One region of the Aliihoeflea sp. PC F10.4 genome, then DNA from elsewhere that is predicted to be linked to it. Evidence: predicted binding sites of a transcription regulator. Region 1 holds the regulator's gene; each other region holds the start of a gene.
The links. Region 1 encodes PhoB, which activates phosphate uptake and scavenging genes when phosphate is short. Its sites were predicted from a motif close to TGTCATNNANCTGTCAT; they were not measured.

Region 1 (4,208 bases):
CTGATGAGCGACTCGACATCGGTGAGTTGCTTGGCGGCCGAGGATTGGGCATCGGCCGATATATATCGATTGCCGGCGGCTTCGATGGCTTCTCTCATCGCCGCTTCGTCTGTCTTCCAGCGCTCTTCCTGAAAGTTCGACCAGGAAACGCCGATGACAAGTCCTTCGGCTTTCGCTGCGGTTGCAAGCGTCATGGAAAGCGCGACACCCGCCAGAAGGGCGGTTGTGAAAGTCTTCATGATGTTCCTCCCTGCGCCGTGAACGGCGCCTCCTCAGTTGGGGAGGCTCTTTTTTTCGAGCCTCGAAAAAAAGAATGACTCACCATTTCCGACGTGTCAATATCCTTTGAAAGGTGCATCAAGACGCCTTCAGGAGGAATCGTTTCGATGACAATGGGCGTACGCCACGACGATCTGCGCAAGCGCAACCGCGCCCTTGTGATTGCAGCCGTTCGCCGGGACGGACAGCCTTCCCGCACCGAACTTGCGACCCGCACCGGGCTCAGCCATTCGACGATTTCCGCCATCGCCTCCGACCTGATCGCCGAAGGCGTTCTGCGGCAGGCAAAGGGCTCGGGCGGGGAACTGGTTCGGCGCGGGCGTCCGCAGGTCTCGCTGGAACTGGAACCTCGCGCGGGAACGGTGCTCGCGGTCGTTCTGCTTCTCAACACGCTTTCGGCGAGCGTGATCGACTATGCGGGCCGCACCGTGTGCGAGCGACATGAACGCCTGTCGACGCTGACGGCGTCCCGCGAGGAATTGATCGAGGCCGTATCCACGATCATCAAGGGCGTGCTTGGCGACGCCGCGCGCGATCCATCGGAAATCATGCGCATGACGATGGCCATTCAGGGCATCATCGATTCGGGCGGGCGGACGCTCTTGTGGACACCGATTACGCCGCATAGCGGCATCGCCTTCGCCGATTTCATCGAAACCAGGTTCGGCTTCCCCGTCACCGTGCAGAACGACTGCAACATGATCGCGCTTGCGCTGCGGGCCCGCGAGCCGGAACGGTATCGGGACAATTTCGTGACGATCCTCCTGTCGAACGGCATCGGCATGGGTCTTGTTCTGCGCGGCGAGCTTTTCACCGGCGCCTATTCGTCGGGCGGGGAATTCGGCCACATGGTCTACAAGCCGCACGGGGCCTTGTGCAGATGCGGCCGCCATGGCTGCGTCGAGGCTTATGCGGGAAACTATGCGATCCTTCGCGCATCGAAAGGCCAGGAGGACGAGTGCGAACCCGATGCGGATGTCGATCGCGAGACCATGTTGCAGCTTGCAGGCGAGGCACGGCAAAAAGACGGCCCGGCGCGCGAGGCCTTCATGCGGGCGGGCGAAGCGCTGGGATATGGGCTTGGGTCTCTCTTCGCGCTGATCGACCCTGCTCCCGTTGCGGTCGTGGGGCCGGGAACGCACGCTTTCGACATCATGGAACCGGCGATCCGCGAGGCGATCGCACAGACTGCTGGCGGCCAGCACGACGCGGTGATCTCGTTCGATCTGGAAGCCGACGAAATGCCGCTGATACGGGAGGGTTGCGCACGCAAGGCGCTTGAGGCCGTAGACAACGAGCTGTTCGCGCCGGGCTACGTCAACGCCATGCAGGAAACGGCAGGGTAGAGCAGCTTCCGGCCTGAAACAGGTCAGCTTTCGTTGATCGAATAGCCTGCGCCGCGGATCGTGCGGATCACGTCCGGCGCTCCGTTCGGATTGATCGCCTTGCGCAGGCGGCCGACATGAACGTCGACCGTTCGCTCGTCGATATAGTTCGTCTCACCCCAGACACTGTCGAGCAGATGCCCGCGCGAGAATACGCGGCCGGGATGCTGCATCAGGAATTCGAGCAGCCGGAATTCGGTCGGCCCCAGATGAACTTCATGCGGGCCGCGATAGGTGCGATGCGCTTCGCGGTCGAGCACGATGTCGCCGACCTTGAGCACACTTGAAAGCACTTCCGGCTTTGCCCGGCGCAAAAGCGCGCGCACGCGGGCGACGAATTCGGGCGTCGAGAACGGCTTGACCAGATAGTCGTCCGCGCCGGTCGAAAGCCCTCTCACCCGGTCGCTCTCTTCGCCGCGCGCCGTCAGCATGATGATCGGCAAGCGCTCCGTCTCGGGTCGCATCCGCAGCCGGCGGCAAAGTTCGATGCCGGAAACCGCCGGCACCATCCAGTCGAGAACGAGAAGATCGGGCACCGTTTCCTGAAGCCGGATTTCGGCGTCGTCCCCGCGCATGATCGTCTCGACCTGATAACCTTCGGCTTCGAGATTATAGCGGATAAGAACGCCCAGCGCCTCCTCGTCCTCCACCACCATGATCTTCGGTGCCATCATCGCGGATCACCCGAGATCGATGTCTCGTCGAGCTTGGGGCGATGGACCGGCAATTGCTTGCCGACCATCATGTAATAGGCGTTTTCGGCGATATTCGTCGCGTGGTCGCCGATGCGCTCCAGATTCTTGGCGCAGAACAGAAGATGCGTGCAGGGCGTGATGTTGCGCGGGTCTTCCATCATGTAGGTCAGAAGTTCGCGAAAGACGGCCGTGTAATGAACGTCGATATGCTCGTCGTCCGCCCGCAGATCGACAAGCACGTCGGCGTTGCGCCCGACATAGTTTTCAATGACGCCAGCCAGTTGCGCGCGCACCAGCCCGGCCATCGTATCGATGGAATGGGACAACTTGCGCTGCATGACGCCCGAACCGACCGCGTTGACGCGCTTTGCGATGTTCTTCGCAAGATCGCCGATACGCTCGAGATCGCTCGCCATGCGGATAGCGGCGACCACAGCACGCAGATCCTGCGCCATCGGCTGACGCTTGGCGATCAGCGTGATGGCCCGTTCGTCGATCTGGCGCTGTCGGTCGTCCATCGACATATCGTCGGATATGACGCGCTGGGCGAGCGCGACATCGTTGTCGAGCAGCGATTTCGTCGCCGCAGACACCATGCTTTGCGCCAGATCGCCCATTTCGCGGATCAGCCGGTCGATCTCGCCGAGTTCCTCGTCGAAGGAGGCTACGATATGTCCACCCATGGTCCTGCCCTCTCCCCGTCCGGTCAGCCGAAGCGGCCGGTGACGTAGTCCTGCGTGCGCTTGTCGTTCGGCGCGGTGAAGATCGCTTCCGTCGGCCCTTCCTCGACGAGCAGGCCCAGATGGAAGAACGCCGTGCGCTGCGACACGCGAGCCGCCTGCTGCATCGAGTGCGTCACGATCGCGATCGTGTAATTGGCGCGCAACTCGTCGATCAGTTCCTCGATCTTGGCGGTCGCGATCGGATCGAGCGCGGAGCACGGCTCGTCCATCAGGATCACTTCCGGCGAGACCGCGATGGCGCGCGCGATGCACAGGCGCTGCTGCTGGCCGCCCGAAAGTCCCGTGCCCGGCTCGTGCAGACGGTCCTTCACCTCCTCGAAGAGGCTCGCCTTCTTCAGGCTGGTGACGACGATTTCTTCCAGTTCGCTTTTGTTGGAAGCAAGGCCGTGGATTTTTGGACCGTACGCGACATTCTCGAAGATCGACTTCGGGAACGGGTTCGGTTTCTGGAACACCATGCCGACGCGGGCGCGCAGTTCCACCACGTCGATCTTCGGATCGTAGACGTCCTGCCCGTCGAGCTTGATGTCGCCTTCGACGCGACAACCCTCGATCGTGTCGTTCATGCGGTTGAGGCAGCGAAGGAAGGTCGACTTGCCGCAACCCGAAGGACCGATGAACGCGATGACGGAGCGGTCGGGCACGTTGACTGAGACGTCGAACAGCGCCTGCTTCTGTCCGTAGAAGACATTGACGTTCTGCGCCGTCACGCGCGCTTTTGCAGCTTTCTGGTTCCTGGAAGCGTTGGCGGCGTCGACGATGGCACCGGAAGACATGTTCATGTCGGTGTTCTCCGATTTGGCGATGTTGGTCATTTGCGGCGCTCCAGTCGGCTGCGAAGGAAGATGGCGATCGCATTCAGGCTGATCATGAGCGCCAGAAGCACGATAATTGCGGCCGATGTGCGCGCCTCGAAGAAATTGCGGTTCTCGTTACCCTGCCAAAGATAGATCTGGACCGGCAGGGCGGTGGACTGGTCGAAAGGCGAACCGGGGATGGAGGCGACGAAAGCGTTCATGCCGATGAGAAGCAGCGGTGCGGTCTCTCCCAGCGCCTGCGCCACACCGATGATCGTGGCGGTCAGGATGCCCGGATAGGTAACGGGC
Region 2 (4,208 bases), 150 kb from region 1:
CCGCCTCCTTATGTAGCTTTAAGAGGCGACGATCAAACGGGAGTATGCGCCATGGCCGCTTTCGACGACGAACCGGTGCGCCGGAAAAAAGTACACGAGATCGGGCAGGACCTGTCTTTGCTTTCGGTGGGCGAACTTGCAGAGCGCGTCGAGGCGCTGAAGGTGGAGATCGCGCGGTTGGAGGCCGAAATGGCCGACAAGGGCTCCACACGATCGGCAGCGGAGGCGCTGTTCAGGACGAGCTGATCGGCAGACGACGGTTTTTCCCCAGCCGCTGTCGCAGCCGCGCCGTCAAAAGGTCGTAATAGGTCTATTGTCCCGGCGCTGCGACGCCGCCTCGACCACAAGAGATTCGTTTGATGTTCATGTCCATCCGCCCCGTCCTTTCGCTGCTTTTCGGTACGGCGTTCCTGCTTTCCGGCTCAGGTTTGCATGGGCTGGTTCTGCCGCTGCGCGGGCAGGCGGAAGGATTTACGACCACCTCGCTCGGTCTTTTGGGCACGGCCTGGGCCGTCGGTTTCGTTGCGGGCTGCTATCGCGCGCCGTATCTCGTGCAGCGCGTCGGTCACGTACGTGCCTATGGCGCGTTCGCGGCAACCGCTTCCATCGTCGCGCTGATGACCGGCATCTGGATCAACGAGGTTGCCTGGATCATCCTTCGTGCCTGCACCGGCTTTGCGATGGCAGGTGCCTTCATGGTCATCGAGAGCTGGCTCAACGAGCGCTCGTCGAACGAGAACCGGGGCAGCATCTTCGGTCTTTACATGATGGTGACCTACGCCTCGATCATGGCCGGACAGATGGTGGTCGCGTCCGCCGATATCGGCAACGCGTCCCTGTTCATGATGGCGGGCATCCTGTTCTGCGCCTCGCTGATCCCGACCGCGATCTCCTCCGCTATGGCTCCGAAACCGCTGCAAAGCGTCTCGCTCGACCTGAAAGGGCTGTACCGCAACTCGCCGGTGGCTTCGGCTGCGTGCCTTCTCGTGGGCATCGCGAACGGTGCGTGGGGCACGCTCGGCGCGGTCTATGGCGCGCGAATCGGCATCACCACTTTCGAGATCGCGCTGATGATGAGCCTCGTGGTGCTTGCCGGTGCGCTGGCGCAGATGCCGGTCGGCCGGATTTCAGACCGCACCGACCGGCGCTACGTGCTGGCGAGCGCATCGGCTTTCTGCGGATTGATCGCGCTGGTGATCTTTTTGATCGCGCCGCGAAACGGCATCGTCGTTCTCGTGATGACCGGCGCCTACGGCATGTTCGCCTATACGCTCTATTCGATCGCCGTCGCGCATGCCAACGACCATGCGAGCCCGGAGGATTTCGTCAAGGTTTCGGGCGGGCTGCTGCTGCTCTACGGGTTCGGAACGATGATCGGGCCGATGGTGGCCGCTCCTTTGATGGACTATCTGCGCCCCGAAAGCCTGTTCCTGGCGACCGCCCTGCCGCATCTCGTTCTGGCCGGCTACACCATGCTTCGCGTCTCGCGCCGCGCGCCGGTGCCGATCGAGGAACGCGAGGCGTTCAAGACCTTGCCGTCCGAGCGCGCCGTCACGCCGCAGGCGGTGCTGCTCGATCCGCGCAGCGATACCGAGGATACGAGTGAGGACGCGGAGCGGCGGGACGCCGCATGAGCGGAGCGGACGCCTTTTCCGCGATCGCCGACCCGACGCGGCGGCATTTGCTGGAAGAGTTGCGGCGCGGTCCGAAGACGGTGGGCGAACTTGCCGCCGGCTTGCCGATATCGCGCCCGGCGGTTTCGCAGCATCTGAAGGCGCTGCTCGATGCGGGGCTCGTTCTCGCCACCAGTGAAGGCACAAAGCGGGTCTACGAGATCGAGCCCGCCGGCTTCCTCAAGCTCAATTTGTGGTTGGATCAGTTCTGGGAGGGGTGATCGAGCCCGAAAAAACAAAGCCGGCGGCGCGAACGCCACCGGCAGGTCCCCTATGGGCTTTCCCTCAAAAGCCCGGCGTTTAGTGCCTGGTCGGATACGACCGGATTTTTTCCATTTCGTCCTTCAGGGCCAGCTTCCGCCGTTTCAATGAAGCGATCTCGAGCGGATCGGCCGAGGGATGCGCCATCACCTCGTCCAGTTGCTTGTCGACATCGCCGTGTTTGCGCTGGAGTTCCTGTAAATGGGACGCTAGAGACATTCCGGGCTCTCCCTTCCTGGTTCCTCGTTCGCGTGCTCGCCGTCCGGTTCCCGGTCGGAACCGGATATGACAGCACGATGACAGTGTGCCATCACTCGCAAAAGCTGTCGAACACCCAGTAGTAGCATTTCCTGACAAATCGACATGTGATATGAATCGCCCACGAGGATCGCGTCTGACGCGGCCCGCCTTCGCGAGCGCGCCTCGCATTCAGCAGACGGTGAAGATGTCGGAACAGGATCAGGCGGAGATTCGTCTCGAATTTGCCCGGACCAAGCAGGAGCACGCGGATTTCGATGCCGCGATCAATGCGATGATCGAGGTCGGGTGCGACCCGCTCCAGATCCAGCGCATGAAGAAGAAGAAGCTTGCGCTGAAGGACAAATTGTCCAAGCTCGAAGATCGGATCATTCCCGACATCATCGCCTGAGCGCGTTACATCGAACCGGATTCCATGCCGCAAGCCAAAGTTGAAATCGCCATCATCATGGGCAGCCAGTCGGACTGGGCCACGATGCGTCACGCCGCCGAAACGCTGGATGCGCTCGGCCTCGGTTACGACGCGCGGATCGTCTCGGCGCACCGGACGCCCGAGCGACTCTACGATTTCGCCAAGAGTGCGAAGGGCGAAGGCTTCAAGGTCGTGATCGCAGGCGCAGGCGGCGCGGCGCATCTGCCTGGAATGGCGGCGGCCCTGACACCGCTGCCGGTCTTCGGCGTGCCGGTCGAATCGAAGGCGCTTTCGGGTCAGGATTCGCTTTTGTCCATCGTCCAGATGCCGGCCGGCATTCCGGTCGGCACGCTCGCCATCGGTCGCGCGGGCGCCGTCAACGCCGCGCTTTTGGCCGCAGCCGTGCTGGCGCTTTACGATGAAGATCTGGCGACCCGACTTGATGCGTGGCGTCAAAAGCAGAGCGACGCGGTCGCCGAACGGCCGACGGACGAGCCATGAGCGCGCTCAAATCAGGCTCGACCATTGGCATCATCGGCGGGGGCCAGCTTGGCCGCATGCTCGCCATGGCGGCCGCGAAGCTCGGCTATCGCACCGTGATCCTCGATCCGCAGGGCGATTGCCCTGCAGCGCAGGTCGCCAACGAACAGATCGTCGCCGCCTATGACGACGCCCACGGCCTGGCGCGTCTGGGCTCCGAATGCGACGTCATCACCTATGAATTCGAGAACGTGCCGGTCGAGGCTGCGAAAAGCCTTGCGGCTGACCATCCAGTCTTCCCGCCGCCGCGTGCGCTCGAAATGGCGCAGGACCGCCTGATCGAGAAGCAGTTCCTCAACGATGCCGGCATCGCCACGGCACCCTACAAGGCGATCGACAGCAATACCGATCTTTCGCGCGCGCTTCAGACCTTCGGCGGCTCGGGCGTCCTGAAGACGCGCCGGATGGGCTATGACGGCAAGGGCCAGAAGGTCTTTCGCGACGCGGGTGGCGATCAGGCGCACGGCGTCTACGAGAATATGGGTTCCGTTCCGCTGATCCTCGAAGGCTTCGTGCCGTTCGCAAGTGAATTGTCCGTGGTGGCGGCGCGTGACCTTACGGGAGCGAAGGTCGCCTTCGATGCGGCCGAAAACGTGCATCAGGGCGGTATCCTGAAACGGTCGACTGTACCGGCGAAGGTGCGCCCGAAGACGCTCGGCGCCGCGCGCGAAGCGACGTTCAACGTTCTCGACGCGCTCGACTATGTCGGAGTGATCGGCGTCGAGTTTTTTGTTCTCGGCGACGGTTCGGTGATCGCCAACGAAATGGCGCCGCGCGTCCACAATTCCGGCCACTGGACGGAAGCCGCCTGCGCCGTGTCGCAGTTCGAGCAGCACATCCGCGCAATCAGCGGCCTGCCGCTGGGCAACAGCGCGCGCCATTCGAACTGCGTAATGGAAAACCTGATCGGCGACGACATCGAACAGGTCGAGACACTGGCTGGAGAGCCTGGCGTCGTTCTTCATCTTTACGGAAAGAGCGAAGCACGGCCCGGCCGGAAGATGGGCCATTTCACGCGGATTTCACCGCGTAGTTGACGGCTCGCGAGCCGGCAATGGCGCGGC
Region 3 (4,208 bases), 260 kb from region 1:
GCCGGCAATTCCTTCAATGTCTCGGCCGTCGCATTGGCGAAGGCGACGCGCAGATGGCGCTCGTTCTGCGATCCGAAGAACGAGCCGGGTATCGTGATGACGCCCGCCTCGCGCGCCAGCCTTTCCGCGACATCGACGCTCGACACGGTGTCGAACGGGTGCCGCAGAAAGGCGAAATATGCACCGACCGCATCGAGCGTCCAGCCATTGACGCCGTCGAGTGCAGTGCGTAGCGCGTCGGCCCGGTTCGCGATCTCGATGCGGTTTTCCTCGCGCCAATCTATCAGCGCCGGGATCGCCTTCGTCAGCGCGATTTGCGGTGCGCGCGGCGCACAGATCTGGACATTGTCCATGATCTTGGCGATCGCTTCGACGATTTGCGGCGATCCGGTCACCGCGCCGAGCCGATGACCCGGAATGCAGAAGGATTTGGAAAAGGAATAAAGCCCGATCAGATTGTCGCCCCAGCGCGGTTCGGCAAAGAGATCGTGCGGGCGCGTATCTGCAACTGACAGGAAATCGCGATAGGTTTCGTCGAGGATCAGCCAGATTCCCTTGTCGCGGCACAGCGCCAGAAGCTCGGCCAGAAGCGCAAGCGGATAGACGGCGCCGGTCGGATTGTTCGGCGTGACGATGGCAAGCGCCCGGACCTTTTCGTCGATGGCGGCGGCGACGTCTTCGACGGCCGGCAAAAATCCGTTTTCCGCGTGGCAGCGCACATAACGCGGCTCGATGCCGAGCATGGCCAGCGTCGTTTCGTGGTTAAAATAGCACGGATTGGTCATCAAAACCGCGTCACCAGCCCCGGCAACGGCCATCGCGGCAGTGACGAAGGCCTGATTGCAGCCGGCTGTAATGTGGATGTTCGCCGCTTTGATCGACGCCCCGTAAAGCGCGCTCTGGTGCTCGGCATAGGCTGCGCGCAGGGCGCTTTCTCCCTCGATCGGCCCATAACCGGTGGCGGCGACCGAACCGGCCGCCTCGGCCAGCCAGTCAAGCATGCGCTTTTCGGGCGGATAGCCCGGCACGGCCTGACTTAGATCGATCAGCGGCCCCATCCGTCCGTCATAGGCGCGGCCCCAACCCTGCACGAGCGGGATCGGCGGGGCGGACAGATTGGCGATCAGCGGATTGAGGGAAGCCGGACGTGTCAAATTCCATGACCTTCATGCGGTGAAAGTTCGAGCGCTATACCATTCTGGCCGATCAATCCAATGCGCGATGCAACCGCGTTGCCGAAGCGACCTCGCCGCGTTATGGCGAGAGCCATTCAACGCGTTTCATAAGAGGATTTCTCCATGACCATCACCCGCCACGAGACCGGCCCGCGCATGAGCCATGTCAATGTCTTCAACGGCGTCGTCTATCTCGCAGGTCAGGTAGGCGAGGGCGACACCGTCAAGGCGCAGACCGAATCGGTCCTGAAGGAAGTCGACCGTCTTCTGGCTATCGGCGGTTCGTCGAAGTCGCGCATCCTGTCGGCTCAGATCTGGCTTTCCGACATGGCCGATTTCGCCGAGATGAACGCGGTTTGGGACGCCTGGGTCGATCCGTCGAACACGCCCGCACGCGCAACCGGCGAAGCCAAGCTCGCCGCGCCGAAATACAAGGTCGAGATCATCGTCGTCGCCGCGCAGGGCTAAAACGCCCCGAAAGCTACGCGCCGACGAGTTTCAACTTCTTGTCGAAGACGGTCATGACGCGGGCAAGTTCGTGCCCGCGCTTCAAGACGACGCCGTTCGCCGCCATGACGGAAAACGCGCCCTGCTTGCGCGCGAGCGCCGGCGTCTTGACGATCTGGAACAGCGGAACCTCGCTGGTGCGCCGGAAAACGGAAAAGATGGCGCGATCCTTCAAATGATCGATCGCATAGTCGCGCCATTCGCCGGCGGCGACCATCCGACTGTAGAGCCGCAGGATCAGATCGAGTTCGAGGCGGTGAAACGTCACCGGAAGCTCCATGCGCTCGCGGCGCGCCTCATGAAGCGGGATGAGCGTTGCGGAGCGCTCGGCGCCTGCGCCATGTCCGCCATCGGTCATCGGCGAACCTCCTCGTGACAGTTTCGCGACATGAGAGCAGGTTCGCCCGCGCCACACGCAATTGCAAGGTCAAAACATTTGCCGAGTCGTACGGTTATTCAACCTCACGCCAAGGGACAGCCTGTCGGAATTGGTGATTGTCGGCCTCATTGTCGCCGCAATTAATCCAAGGTCCGGCCTCAATCGAAGACCAAAGTCCCACCGTTGCCTGAGACGGTTCGGTCCGGCCCGGTGCCGTAACCCCAAGCCCCCCGCCCACGGGATCGACGTCGGATCGAACCAACTCGGCAACTTCTTCCCTTGAAATCGTCAGCAGCCAGCCGCGAGGATTACGATCCTTCGTGATGATGAATCAGGGCTGCGCCGCGGATTTCGCCCGGCAGGCCGTTCGCGTCGATCTCCTGCAAGAGAACCGCCACCCCTCCCGCGCCTTTCTTGCGAACGTCATGCAGCGGCAGGCGCATCTCGGCAGCCTTCCCTTCCCACATGCCAGCGCTGTGAAACGCCTTCACCGGATGAACATAGGCATGCGAGCGCCCGCGATTTCGTCCCTGTCCGATATCGACCTCGGTTCGGTCGGCGAAATAGACCACGAGCACGCTCGCCTCGCCGCGGGCAACGCCTTCACCGACCGAAATCACGAGACTGTCCGGGTCGAAACGAAGATCGACATCGACGGGCAAAAGACCGCCTTTGCGAACACGGCGAATCGCCGCGTCCACGCGGTCGGGTTTCGAGCCCTTCAAATCGCCCTCACCGTTGATGACGATCTGCGGCGTATAGACCGACCGGTTTCCGAAAATGCGCGAATAATCGCGCTGGCGATCGGTGTTTTCGGGCGTGGCAAGCGTGTCCTTCCAGCCCAGATAATCCCAATAGTCGACATGGAAACCAAGCGCGACCACGTCGCCGGTCTCGGCAAGTTCGGCGAGCTTGGCGTCGGCCTTCGGGCAGGAGTTGCAGCCCTGGCTGGTGAAGAGTTCGACCACGGCGACGGGCTTGTCGACATCGGGCGAGGCCGATGCGGCAAAGGTAACAAAGCCGGCTATCGCAAAGGCGATGAGCCCAGATGCGCGTGGCATTCCCATGATCGATCCGGTTTCAGGCGGCGAGCCGGAATGGCGCCGCCGCAATCGACATAAGGTTAGGCATTGCGTGAGGTCAACGGAAAGTCACGTTCGGGTGAAACGCAGGCGCAAAAAAACCGGGGCGCGAACGCCCCGGTCGATGATTTCATTATGCGCGTTCGCTCAGGCGGCGAGATCGCGCAAGACGTATTGCAGGATGCCGCCATTCTTGAAGTAGTCGAGCTCATCGAGCGTATCGATCCGGCACCAGATCGGCACGTCCTTTTCGGTGCCGTCCGCATAGGTCACCTTGGCGACCATCTTCTGACGCGGCTTGATCGCATCGAGGCCCTCGATGGTCACGGTCTCGTCGCCCTTGAGCGCCAGCTCCGCCCAGCTCGTACCGTCTTCCAGAACGAACGGGATGACGCCCATGCCGACAAGGTTCGAACGGTGAATACGCTCGAACGACTGCGCGATGACCGCGCGCACGCCCAGAAGATTCGTGCCCTTGGCCGCCCAGTCGCGCGACGAGCCGTTGCCGTATTCGACGCCCGAGAAGATTACCAGCGGGACGCCTTCTTCCTTGTAGCGCATGGCGGCGTCGTAGATCGACATCTCCTCCTTGGAAGGATAGTGGATCGTGTAGCCGCCCTCGCGCCCGTTTTCGCCCAGCATGTGGTTGCGGATGCGGATATTGGCGAAGGTGCCGCGCATCATCACCTCATGGTTGCCGCGCCGCGTGCCGTACTGGTTGAAGTCGGCGACGCCGACGCCATGCTCGGTCAGGTAAGCACCTGCCGGCGAGGCCGCCTTGATCGAACCGGCCGGCGAGATGTGGTCGGTCGTGATCTTGTCGCCGAAGAGGCCGAGGACGCGCGCGCCGTTGATCGGTGCGATCTTGCCGTCGGACTTCTTCTGCATGCCTTCGAAGTAAGGCGGGTTCTGCACATAGGTCGAATCGTCGTCCCAGGTGTAGGTCTGGCCGGCCGAAACCTGCACCTTCTGCCAATTCTCGTCGCCCTTGAAGACGTCTGCATATTTCTCGGCGAACAGTTCGCGCGTGACGTTCTTCGCGATGAAGTCCTGGATTTCGGCCGA
Region 4 (4,208 bases), 3.7 Mb from region 1:
ATCGTCCAGAAACGCTTGGTCTCGCCCGCGCCGTCGATGGCGGCGGCTTCGATGAGCGTCTTCGGGATCGCTTGCAGGCCGGCGACGAAGAACAGGAAATTGTAGGAGATCTGCTTCCACGCGGCCGCCGCGATGACGAGCCACATGGCCTGATCGCCCTTCAACAGCGGGTCCCACGCATAGCCCGACGAGCGCAGCATATAGGCGAAAGTGCCCATCGCCGGATTGAACATGAACAGCCACACCATGCCGGCGATCGCCGGCGCAATGGCGTAGGGCCAGATCAGCATGGTCCGGTAGAAGCCCTTCCCCTTGATGATCTTGTCGGCCATGACCGCCAGAAGCAGCGCGATACCCATGGCGAGGAAGGCGACGGCGACGGAGAACACGGCCGTGTTCTGGACCGCGTTGATATAGTTGGGGTCGGAGAGGACGCGCTGGAAATTGCGCATGCCCACGAAGGTCGTCCGAAGGCCGAACGGGTCTTCTCTCAGCACGGACTGATAAAGCGCCTGGCTCGCAGGCCAGTAGAAGAAGATGGCCACGATGATGAGCTGCGGGGCAAGCAGCACATAGGGCAGCACCTTGTTGGGAAAGACGACGCGCGGGGACAAGGATTTTCCTCTCGGGCCAGATCGCGGGGGTCGTTCCCCGTTTTATCAAGAAACCGCCCGCGTGTCGTCCACGCGGGCGGAAAGAGCGTATCGCGTCGGTCTTAGTTGCCGATCGCTTCCTGGATGGCGGCGTTGCCGCGACGAACGGCGTTGTCGAGCGCCGTCTGGGCATCCTGATCGCCGGCGAGCATGCGCTCGAACTCTTCATTCTGGATGTCGCGGACCTGCGGCAGGTTGACGAGGCGAACGCCACGCGAATTCTCGGTCGGTGCCTTGCCCATCATCTGCGTGATCGGGATTTCGCGGCCCGGGTTCTCGTCATAGAAGCCCGATTCCTTGGTCGCCTCATAGGCGGCCATCGTCACCGGCAGATAGCCCGAAACCTGATGCAGGCGCGCCTGGATTTCGGTCTGCGACAGGAACTCGAAGAACGCCGCGACGCCCTGATATTCCTCGTCCGACTTGCCCTCGAACACCCAAAGGCTCGCGCCGCCGGGGATCGTGTTCTGTGGAGCGCCTTCGGCTTCCGGATAGTAGGGAAGCTGGCCGAGGCCGTAATTCATGCCCGAATTGATGACGTCGCCGAGGCCGCCTGACGATTCCGTCAGGATCGCGCATTCGCCGGAGGTGAACAGGTTTTTGGCTTCGGACGTGCGGCCGCCATAGCGGAACGTGTCGTCGGCGGCCAGATCGGCGATGTTCTGGAAGTGCGTGACGAACATGCCCTCGTTGATCTTCAGCTCGACATCGGTGCCGGCAAGGCCGTTCTCGTTGGTGCCGTACTGGAGGTTGTTCCAGGCTGCGAAGTTCTCAAGACCGATCCAGGTCAGCCAGGTCGAGGTGAAACCGCAGGCGGCAGCGCCCGATTCCTTGATGGTGCGGGCAGCCTCGAAGACTTCCGGCCAGGTGGTCGGCGGGTTCTCCGGATCGAGGCCGGCTTCCTCGAACAAATCCTTGTTGTAGTAGAGGATCGGAGAGGACGAATTGTAAGGGAACGACAGCATTGTGCCGTCCGGACGCGAATAATAGGCGACGATGCCCGGCAGGTAGTTCGCCGGATCGAATTCCTCGCCCGTCAGCGAGATGATCTCGGCGACCGGCTTCGTCGCGCCTTCGGCAGCCATCATGACGCCGGTGCCGACGTCGAAGACCTGAATGATGTGCGGAGCCTGATTGGCGCGGAAAGCGGCGATGCCGGCGTTCAGCGTCTCGGGATAGGTGCCGCGATAAGCCGGCACGACGCGATAGTCGTCCTGGCTGTCGTTGAATTCCTGGGCAAGCTCTTCGACGACGTCGTTGTTGGCGCCGGACATGGCGTGCCACCAGTCGATCTGCGTCTGCGCGAGCGCGGTCGACGCGCTCAAAACGGTGAAGGTTGCGGCAAGACCGGCCGCATAGGTTTTCATGGACATGTTTCGCTCCCGTTTGTTGGCGAAAGAGTTGACTTCCGCGACCCGCACTATCGGCGGTCTGTGACAACTGGACGACACCAAGTTCGTCATCCAGTGAAACTGACAAACGAAATTTCCTGAAATCGGCTAAGAGTCAACTACATTGACGCAAAAAGCCGCGCTTTGCTTAGCGTTTAAGCAGGTTTCCAACCGATTTCGACGTGGCCCGCATCTTCGGCAACGCGCGAAAGCCACGCCGAAACGAAAGGAAAGCGCGCCAGATCGAAACCCGCGATGGCTGCATCATGCGTGTAAGCGTAAAGCGCCAGATCGGCCACGCTGATCGTTTCGCCGGCGAAGAACGGGGACTTCGCAAGACCTTCTTCCATGACGGCGAGCGCCTTGTTGCCGCCTTCCAGAAGCGCGGCCATCCGCTGTTCGGTCGCGTTGGCAGCCAGATGCGGGTACTTCACCAGCGAGCGGCGAACGGCGATCTGCGGCTCATGACTGTATTGCTCGAAGAAAAGCCACTGATAACAAAGCGCGCGCTGATAGGCGTCGGCAGGCAGAAAGCGCGTGCCTTCGGCCAGATGAAGGAGGATCGCGTTGCTTTCAGCCAGAAGCCGCCCGTCCTCCAGTTCCAGAAGCGGCACCTTTCCGTTCGGGTTTTTATCCAGATAATCCGGTGCACGCGTGCCGCCATCGGTCGTGCTGACTTCGACATGGCGAAACGGGACGCCCAGCTTCGCCAGAAGCAGGCGCGGCTTGTAGCAATTGCCGCTGTCGGTCATTCCATAAAGCGTCAGCATGGTTGTCTCCCCGTGAAGTCGATGAAGACTGCCCGTTTCGCCGACCGGATGCGAGGCCGTAACGGCGATGGTTCGATGATTTTCGCTGATGGATCAGGCGGGCCGGCGCAGCGGAATGATGCGTGCGCGTGGACGCAGGAGTTGCGGCAGGCCGAGAGGTCGTTCCGTAACCCTTGCTCCCGCAAGAACCGGCGGTGAAAACAGGAAGCCCTGGAAGAGGTCCGCACCGATTTCGAGCGCTGCCTCGAGTTCATGAACCGCCTCGATCCCGTCAGCCAGAATCTCGATGTCGTCCGCGTGGAGAACTGCGATGACACTGGACAGAAGCTTGAGAGCCTCGGGCATGCGCGCGACCTGACGGAACCATGTGCCGTCGATGCGCACATAGTCCGGCTTCGCGACGCGCGCGATCTCGACGCCGGCGATGTCCGGTCCGAAATCACGAAGCGCAACGCGAAAGCCGTGGCGGCGCACCGCGTCCGCCCGCAGCGCGGACGCCTCTTCGAGGCCGCATCCCAGTTCGCAGGTGATGCGCGGCGGATCGTAACCCTCATTTCCAAGCTCGGTGACGGCCGTACTCAACAGCGCCAACGCGATTTCGAAATCGTCGGCGTCGGTCGCATCGATGCGAAGCGACAGCGACCGGGTCTCAAGATCGAGATGCGGAAGATTGGCGATATGCAAGGCGCGGCAAAGGCACTCCAGACGCAGCCGGTCGGCCGCGCTCAGCCGGTCGAAAAGACGCACCGGAACCGACGGGCGTCCGCCCCTGACAGGGCGCACCAGCCCGCGCGCGCCAGCGACCGCCATTTGCCCCTCATGCGAGCGATAGATCGGCTGATATGCGCTGCGCAAAACATGCGCGTTGAACTGCGCCACGCTCGGGCCGTCATCCTCGTGACGGATCGAAGCTTCTATCGTCTCGTAAAGCTCGTCCTCAACACCCATTTCACATCCTCCGCCGACCGAATGCGCGACCCGACCGTCGACGACCTGTCCCGATGCCGGGCGGTGGTTCATCGTCCTCCAGAGCCGCAAAATTCGTCGGCGCGATCTGGGGACGGGCAAGCGCAAAACCCTGGACCATGGAAACACCGATTTCGGCAGCCACATCGATCTGCCATTCTTCCTCGATGCCCTCGAACACGGTCCGGATATTCTTTTGATGGAATTCCTCGACCATGACGCTCAAAAGCGCAATACCCGGCCGCGTTTCCATCAGCCGGACGATCCATTTGGCATCGAACTTGACGATGTCGGGATGCAACTGCTTTACGCGCTCCATGTCGGAACTTTGGGTTCCGTAATCGTCGACGGCGACACCATAGCCATCGGATCGCAAGGCGGCTACGAAATCCTGAAGTGCAGCGGCTGAGGTGGAAGACTGTTCCGTC

Region 2: ACX82Z_RS20820 (YdcH family protein) is a predicted target of PhoB. The motif match lies at 2,220-2,236, and genes of this name have one in related genera.
Region 3: ACX82Z_RS20195 (DUF2794 domain-containing protein) is a predicted target of PhoB. The motif match lies at 2,055-2,071, and genes of this name have one in related genera.
Region 4: ugpB (sn-glycerol-3-phosphate ABC transporter substrate-binding protein UgpB) is a predicted target of PhoB. The motif match lies at 2,087-2,103, and genes of this name have one in related genera.

What each region holds. Positions count from the first base shown of each region.
Region 1 is NZ_JBTSWH010000001.1:4,285,197-4,289,404, reverse strand. It holds gene xylF (D-xylose ABC transporter substrate-binding protein) at 1-239, opposite strand, end outside; gene ACX82Z_RS21540 (ROK family transcriptional regulator) at 387-1,625, shown strand; gene phoB (phosphate regulon transcriptional regulator PhoB) at 1,649-2,335, opposite strand; gene phoU (phosphate signaling complex protein PhoU) at 2,335-3,042, opposite strand; gene pstB (phosphate ABC transporter ATP-binding protein PstB) at 3,066-3,878, opposite strand; gene pstA (phosphate ABC transporter permease PstA) at 3,914-4,208, opposite strand, start outside.
Region 2 is NZ_JBTSWH010000001.1:4,136,846-4,141,053, forward strand. It holds gene ACX82Z_RS20805 (DUF1192 domain-containing protein) at 52-246, shown strand; gene ACX82Z_RS20810 (MFS transporter) at 360-1,634, shown strand; gene ACX82Z_RS20815 (ArsR/SmtB family transcription factor) at 1,631-1,894, shown strand; gene ACX82Z_RS20820 (YdcH family protein) at 1,974-2,153, opposite strand; gene ACX82Z_RS20825 (YdcH family protein) at 2,380-2,583, shown strand; gene purE (5-(carboxyamino)imidazole ribonucleotide mutase) at 2,608-3,105, shown strand; gene ACX82Z_RS20835 (5-(carboxyamino)imidazole ribonucleotide synthase) at 3,102-4,181, shown strand; gene ACX82Z_RS20840 (TetR/AcrR family transcriptional regulator) at 4,167-4,208, opposite strand, start outside.
Region 3 is NZ_JBTSWH010000001.1:4,025,353-4,029,560, forward strand. It holds gene ACX82Z_RS20185 (aminotransferase) at 1-1,154, opposite strand, end outside; gene ACX82Z_RS20190 (RidA family protein) at 1,299-1,643, shown strand; gene ACX82Z_RS20195 (DUF2794 domain-containing protein) at 1,657-2,040, opposite strand; gene ACX82Z_RS20200 (DUF1223 domain-containing protein) at 2,370-3,128, opposite strand; gene acnA (aconitate hydratase AcnA) at 3,291-4,208, opposite strand, start outside.
Region 4 is NZ_JBTSWH010000001.1:554,224-558,431, reverse strand. It holds gene ugpA (sn-glycerol-3-phosphate ABC transporter permease UgpA) at 1-614, opposite strand, end outside; gene ugpB (sn-glycerol-3-phosphate ABC transporter substrate-binding protein UgpB) at 716-2,026, opposite strand; gene ACX82Z_RS02675 (glutathione S-transferase family protein) at 2,200-2,814, opposite strand; gene ACX82Z_RS02670 (EAL domain-containing protein) at 2,908-3,762, opposite strand; gene ACX82Z_RS02665 (EAL domain-containing protein) at 3,764-4,208, opposite strand, start outside.